3 regions of the Pseudomonas cavernicola genome follow, and region 3 is predicted to be linked to each of the others. Evidence: predicted binding sites of a transcription regulator. Region 3 holds the regulator's gene; each other region holds the start of a gene.
The links. The regulator FliA, encoded in region 3, starts transcription of late flagellar genes. The targets are predictions, from matches to a motif close to CTAAAGTTTNNNNNNNNNNNGCCGNTAA.
Positions count from the first base shown of each region.

Region 1 (2,200 bases), on a different contig from region 3:
CGCGCTCAGCCTCACTGAGCGGGCCGATGCGTGACTGCGGCGGTGCGATGGCCACCCGCTGCACCATCGCCGGCGTACCCTTCTCTTCCATGGTGCTGACCAACGCTTCGCCAATGCCTAGCTCGGTGAGTACCGTCAGCGTATCGAATGCCGGATTGGCCCGGAAACCATCGGCTACCGCACGCAAGGACTTCTGCTCTTTGGCCGTAAAGGCGCGCAAACCATGCTGAATGCGCAAACCGAGCTGCGCCAGCACATCGTCTGGCAAGTCACTCGGCGATTGAGTCACGAAATAGACGCCGACGCCTTTCGAGCGGATCAGTCGTACCACTTGCTCCAAGCGCTCCTGCAACGCCTTCGGCGTGCCAGCAAAAAGCAGGTGTGCTTCGTCGAAGAACAGCGCCAACACCGGCTTATCCGTATCACCGCGCTCAGGCAGTTGCTCGAACAGTTCGGCCAGCAGCCACAACAGGAAAGTCGCGTAAACCTTTGGCGCCTCATGTACCAACCGGCTGGCATCCATCAAATGAATACGCCCACGGCCATCGGCATCAGGTTGGAGAATATCTTCCAACTGCAAAGCCGGCTCACCGAACAAGGCTTCGGCGCCCTGCTGCTCAAGGGTCGCCAGACGACGCAAAAGCGCCTGGCTTGAGCCGCCGGTGAATAACGCGCCATCCTCACCAAGCAATTCGGGATGATCTTTCAGGTGGTTGAGCAGGGCCTTCAGGTCTTTCAGATCGAGCAGCAACAAACCTTCGCGATCCGCCACCTGAAACGTGGCATACAGCGCGGCCTGCTGACTGTCGGTGAGTTCCAGCAGATTGCTCAGCAGCAGCGGGCCCATCTCACTCAACGTGGTGCGCAGCGGATGGCCGCTTTGCCCATGGATATCCCACAGAGTCAGCGGATAAGCCTGCGGGCGGTGATTGAGCCAAGGCATCCCGGCGATACGCTCCGCCACCTTGCCCTGCGGATTGCCGACGGCGCCGAGACCGCAGAGGTCGCCTTTGATATCCGCGGCGAACACCGCCACCCCGGCATCACTGAAGGTCTCGACCAGGCGCTGCAAGGTCACCGTTTTACCGGTGCCGGTGGCGCCCGCGATCAGGCCATGGCGGTTGGCCAGGCGCAGTGCCTGGCCGACAGGCTGACCGGAGGGATCAGCTCCGAGAACGAATTGGTTAGCTACGGGCATCTTGCCCTCCCTGGGTTAAAGCTTTGTGGGGTTGCTGCCGACACAGGAGGCGACCCCGCTGCGTCCAGCAGGATGCTTCCGCCTTGGCGGCAAGCAGCGGATTAAGACTGGAGCCTGACCTTCCTGGACGCAAGAAAACCATGACAAAAAGCTTGAAATTCAGCCACAAGATCCTGATCGCTGCCTCCCTGGTGGTCATCGCCGCCTTTTCGCTATTCACCTTGTATAACGACTACCTGCAGCGCAATGCGATCCGTGACGACCTGGGAAACTACCTGCACGAGATGGGTGACGTCACCGCGGGCAATATCCAGAACTGGCTGTCCGGGCGCATCCTGCTGGTGGAAAGCGCGGCCCAGTCGATCGCCAGTGACAACGCACCGGACCATGTAAGCCGCCTGCTCGAGCAGAAAGCGCTGACCTCGACCTTCGCCTTCACCTACCTGGGCAGCGCGGACGGCAGTTTTACCATGCGCCCGGACAGCGCCATGCCGGATGGCTACGACCCCCGCAGTCGGCCTTGGTACAAGGACGCCATGAGTGCCGGCGGCTCGACGCTGACCGAACCCTATATCGACGCCGCCACCAGCGAGCTGATCATCACCATCGCGACCCCCGCCAAATCTGCTGGCGTAGTCGGCGGCGACCTGAGCCTGCAGACCCTGGTGCAGATCATCAACTCGCTGGACTTCAACGGCCTGGGCTATGCCTTCCTAGCCAGCGCTGACGGCAAAATCCTGGTGCACCCGGACAAGAGCCTGGTGATGAAAAGCTTGAAGGACGTGTTCCCCAAGGACACGCCACGGATCAGCTCCGAGCTCAGCGAGACCGAGCAGAACGGCGAGACCCGCATCCTCACCTTCGCCCCGATCAAGGGCCTGCCTTCAGTGAACTGGTACATCGGTCTGTCCATCGACAAGGCCAAGGCCTACTCGATGCTCAGCGAGTTTCGTACCTCGGCCATCATCGCCACCCTTATCGCCGTGGCGATCATTATCTTCC
Region 1 is NZ_QYUR01000002.1:2,923,211-2,925,410, forward strand. It holds gene D3879_RS13895 (helicase HerA-like domain-containing protein) at 1-1,198, opposite strand, end outside; gene D3879_RS13900 (methyl-accepting chemotaxis protein) at 1,339-2,200, shown strand, end outside.
Region 1: D3879_RS13900 (methyl-accepting chemotaxis protein) is a predicted target of FliA. The motif match lies at 1,215-1,242, and genes of this name have one in related genera.

Region 2 (2,200 bases), 440 kb from region 3:
AGGTTAGAGAGGATCAGCACGCCGACGTCGATCTCGCCGCTCACCAGCAAGTGTTCGATATACGGGCGCTCGTCTTCCATCACGCGGATTTCCACGTTGGGGTAGGCGCGCTGGAAGCGGGTAAGCAAGTCCGCCAGGTAATAGCCGGCGACCAGGCTGGTCACGCCAATAGTCAGTTGGCCGGCAACCTGGTCGGTGCTCTGTTGCAGGCTGCGTTTGGCATTATCCACCGTGGCCAGAATCAGGTGCGCCTGGCGCAGAAACTGGTGGCCCTGGTGGGTCAGGGTCATGCCCTTGGCGTGGCGATTGAACAGGCTGACGCCGATCTCCTGCTCCAGTTGCTGGATCGCCAGGGTCAGAGTCGATTGCGAGATAAACACCGCCTGGGCTGCCGCGGAAATCGAGCCGGTTTCGGCAACTGCAATGAAATGGCGGATCTGGCGCAGGGTCATCATGGTTTGATCTTCATGGTCTGGTGCGAAAGCCGCTGGCAATGGCTCTTGAGGGGGTAATTTTAATGAGTTTTATAGATTATTGATGATTTGTATCTTTTATTTAGATGGCTAGACGGCAGCTCTTCTACAGGCTCTGCGCTGTTTCGATGCGCGCCTTGCAACAGCTAACTCAGACATAGCCAAAGGCTTTGTCCGTTGGTGGCGATAATCCGTTGATATATAAAGCCTGCTGCTGAGCTGGAGTGCTTGCGGAGCTTGGTGGCTGGCCTTTACAGTCGCCGGGCCCGGCACTGTGCTGCTGGCGCCGAATAAGACCATCTGCACGGCTAGTCCCTAGGGGAATGATTTTGAACAACTGGACCCTCCGCCAACGCATCCTGGCGAGCTTTGCGGTGATCATCGCCATCATGTTGTTGATGTTCGTGTCGTCCTACTTCCGCCTGTTGATCATAGGAAAGGGTGCCGATCAGGTTCACGACGACGGCATGCCCGGCTTTTATTACAGCTCCATGATCCGTGGAATCTGGGCGGAGGAGCTGTTGCTGACCCAGCAGTTGATTGGCCTGAACGACGGCAAGGCACTCAGTCAGGCGGAGCTTGAACAGTTCCGCAACTACGATGAGCAGGTTGTCGAGTTGCTGGACAAATACGAGCAAACCATCTTTGAAGAGAGCGATCGTGCACTCTTTGCAGAGTTTCAAGAGCATCAGCAGGAGTACAACCAACTCCATAGTGCCGTGCTGGATTTGTATGTGCAGAAACAACCGGAGCAGGCGCGCCTCCAGCTGAAGGAAAAGTTGCTGCCGGACTGGCAGCACGGTCGGGAGTTGCTGAATAAGCTGCTGGAGCGGAACAAGCGGGCAGTGGACAGTGCCACTGCTGATATCGTCTCTTCCGTGGCAGCGGCAAAGCTCGGCATGGGTATTACCTTGCTGCTCGCGGTAATCGCCGCCGCCATCTGTGGCTTGCTGTTGATGCGCGCGATCATGGCTCCCATGCAGCACATCGTCGAGATCCTCGGCGTCATGCGCAGCGGCGACCTGAGCTCGCGGCTGGCGCTGGCGCGCAAGGATGAATTCGGTGTCATCGAAACTGGCTTCAATGCCATGGTGACGGAGCTGGCCGGGCTGGTTTCCCAGTCGCAGCGCTCGGCCATTCAAGTCACCACTTCGGTCACTGAAATCGCCGCGACCTCCAAGCAGCAGCAGGCGACAGCCAGCGAAACTGCCGCTACCACCACGGAAATTGGCGCTACCTCGCGCGAGATCGCGGCCACCTCTCGTGATCTGGTGCGGACCATGACCGAGGTTTCCTACTCGGCGGAACAGGCGTCCGCGCTGGCGGGCTCCGGTCAGCTCGGGCTGGCACGGATGGAAGACACCATGAACCATGTGATGGGCGCCGCCGAGCTGGTCAACGCCAAGCTGGCGATCCTCAACGAGAAGGCGGGCAACATCAACCAGGTGGTGACCACCATCGTCAAGGTGGCGGATCAGACCAACCTGCTCTCGCTCAATGCCGCCATCGAGGCGGAAAAGGCCGGTGAGTACGGCCGTGGCTTCGCCGTGGTGGCGACCGAAGTTCGTCGGCTGGCGGATCAGACTGCGGTGGCGACTTACGACATCGAACAGATGGTCCGCGAGATCCAGTCGGCGGTGTCGGCAGGTGTGATGGGGATGGACAAGTTCTCCGAAGAAGTACGCCGTGGCATGTCCGAAGTGCAGCAGGTCGGCGATCAGCTGGCG
Region 2 is NZ_QYUR01000006.1:722,404-724,603, reverse strand. It holds gene D3879_RS19520 (LysR family transcriptional regulator) at 1-455, opposite strand, end outside; gene D3879_RS19515 (methyl-accepting chemotaxis protein) at 797-2,200, shown strand, end outside.
Region 2: D3879_RS19515 (methyl-accepting chemotaxis protein) is a predicted target of FliA. The motif match lies at 636-663, and genes of this name have one in related genera.

Region 3 (2,200 bases):
CTCCGCACCGAGTTCGCGGCGCATAAAGCGACCCCAGTCGGCACTCAGGCTTTGTGCTTCGCCACTCAGATCATTGACCAGCGGCGCGCTCTGTTCGACCAGGTCCATGGTGCGATTGGCCGCTTTCTCGGTCATCGTCACCACGTAGTTCAGCCGCTCGGTGGCATCGGTGATCTGCGAGACCTCCTGCGCATAAGGCACCCGCGGATCGAGCTGAAAATTGACGATGGCGTTGTGCAACTCGCGCGTCAGCTTGCCCACTTCGTGGTACAGACCGCGATCACGTGCCTTGTTGAGTTCATGGATAAGTTGCACCGCATCGCCGAAATTGCCTTTTTCCAGGCTATCGACCAGCTCACGGGCATGGGACTTCAGGGTCGACTCAAGGTCACCCATTGATAGATCGTTATGCTCCATAGTGCCCCCACGGCAGGCATCAGCCGTTAACCCGCTCGAAGATCTTTTCGATCTTTTCTTTCAGCACTTGGGCCGTGAACGGTTTAACCACATAACCATTCACCCCGGCTTGCGCCGCTTCGATAATTTGGTCGCGTTTGGCTTCAGCAGTCACCATCAACACCGGCAACTGTTTCAAACGCTCATCAGCCCGCACCGCGCGCAACAAATCGATGCCGGTCATACCGGGCATATTCCAGTCGGTGACTAGAAAGTCGAAGCTGCCGCTTTGCAACATCGGCAGTGCAGTGGTGCCATCATCGGCCTCAGCGGTATTGGTGAATCCCAAGTCACGCAAGAGGTTCTTGATGATCCGTCGCATCGTTGAGAAGTCGTCAACGATGAGGATTTTCATGTTCTTGTCCAAGTCGACCTCCGTACAGTCCTAAACGTATTCAGCACCTGAATACGCCGTTCAATCGTGAAACTGGCAGTACCGCTCAGCTCGCGCGCCACTCGCTCAGGCGTGCACGCAAACGAGCGGCACACTGGCTATGTAACTGGCTGACCCGCGACTCGCTGACCCCCAGCACTTCGCCAATTTCCTTGAGATTCAGTTCTTCGTCGTAATACAGCGACAACACCAACTGCTCGCGCTCCGGCAGGTTGGCGATGGCAGCCGCCAGCGCCGACTGGAAGCGTTCATCTTCCAGATCGCGCGAAGGCTCGACGTGGGTAATACCGGCGTCTTCACGCAGACCGGCATGCTCTCCGTCCTGTAACAGGTCGTCGAAACTGAACAAGCGGCTGCCCAAAGTGTCGCCAAGAATGCCGTAGTAATCCTCGAGACTCAATTGGAGTTCGGCCGCAACTTCTTGATCTTTAGCGTCTCGGCCTGTTCTGGCCTCAATTTTTCTGATCGCGTCACTGACCATCCGGCTATTGCGGTGCACCGAGCGCGGCGCCCAGTCCCCCTTGCGCACCTCATCCAGCATGGAGCCACGGATGCGAATCCCGGCAAAGGTTTCGAAGCTGGCACCTTTACTGGAGTCGTATTTTTTCGAAGCTTCGAGCAGGCCAATCATGCCGGCCTGGATCAGATCTTCCACCTGAACGCCGGCTGGCAAACGGGCCAGCAAGTGGTAGGCGATGCGTTTGACCAGCGGTGCATAGCGCTCGATCAACTGGTGCTGGGAATCCTGCGCCTGTGCCTTGCTGTACATACGAAGTCCATTGGCTGCTGTCATACGGCCGGATCAGCGATCGGTTGCTGCACCAGGCGCTCGACGAAAAATTCCAGATGCCCGCGTGGGTTGGCCGGCAATGGCCAGGTATCGACTTTCTGAGCTATCGCTTTGAACGCCAGCGAGCACTTCGAGCGCGGGAAAGCTTCGTAGACCGCGCGTTGTTTCTGCACAGCCTTGCGGACTGACTCATCGTAGGGCACAGCGCCAACGTACTGCAGCGCCACGTCGAGGAACCGATCAGTCACTTTGGTCAGCTTGGCGAAGAGATTACGGCCCTCTTGCGGGCTATGTGCCATGTTGGCCAGCACGCGAAAACGGCTCATACCGTGGTCGCGATTGAGCAGTTTGATCAGCGCGTAGGCGTCCGTGATCGAGGTCGGCTCATCGCACACGACCACTATGACTTCCTGGGCGGCACGCACGAAGCTGACCACCGCATCGCCAATCCCGGCGGCGGTATCGATCACCAGCACGTCGAGGTTGTCACTGATCTCGCTGAATGCCTGGATCAACCCGGCATGCTGCATCGGCGTGAGGTGCACCATGCTCTGCGTGCC
Region 3 is NZ_QYUR01000006.1:287,329-289,528, forward strand. It holds gene D3879_RS17400 (protein phosphatase CheZ) at 1-417, opposite strand, end outside; gene D3879_RS17405 (chemotaxis response regulator CheY) at 437-811, opposite strand; gene fliA (RNA polymerase sigma factor FliA) at 897-1,643, opposite strand; gene fleN (flagellar synthesis regulator FleN) at 1,640-2,200, opposite strand, start outside.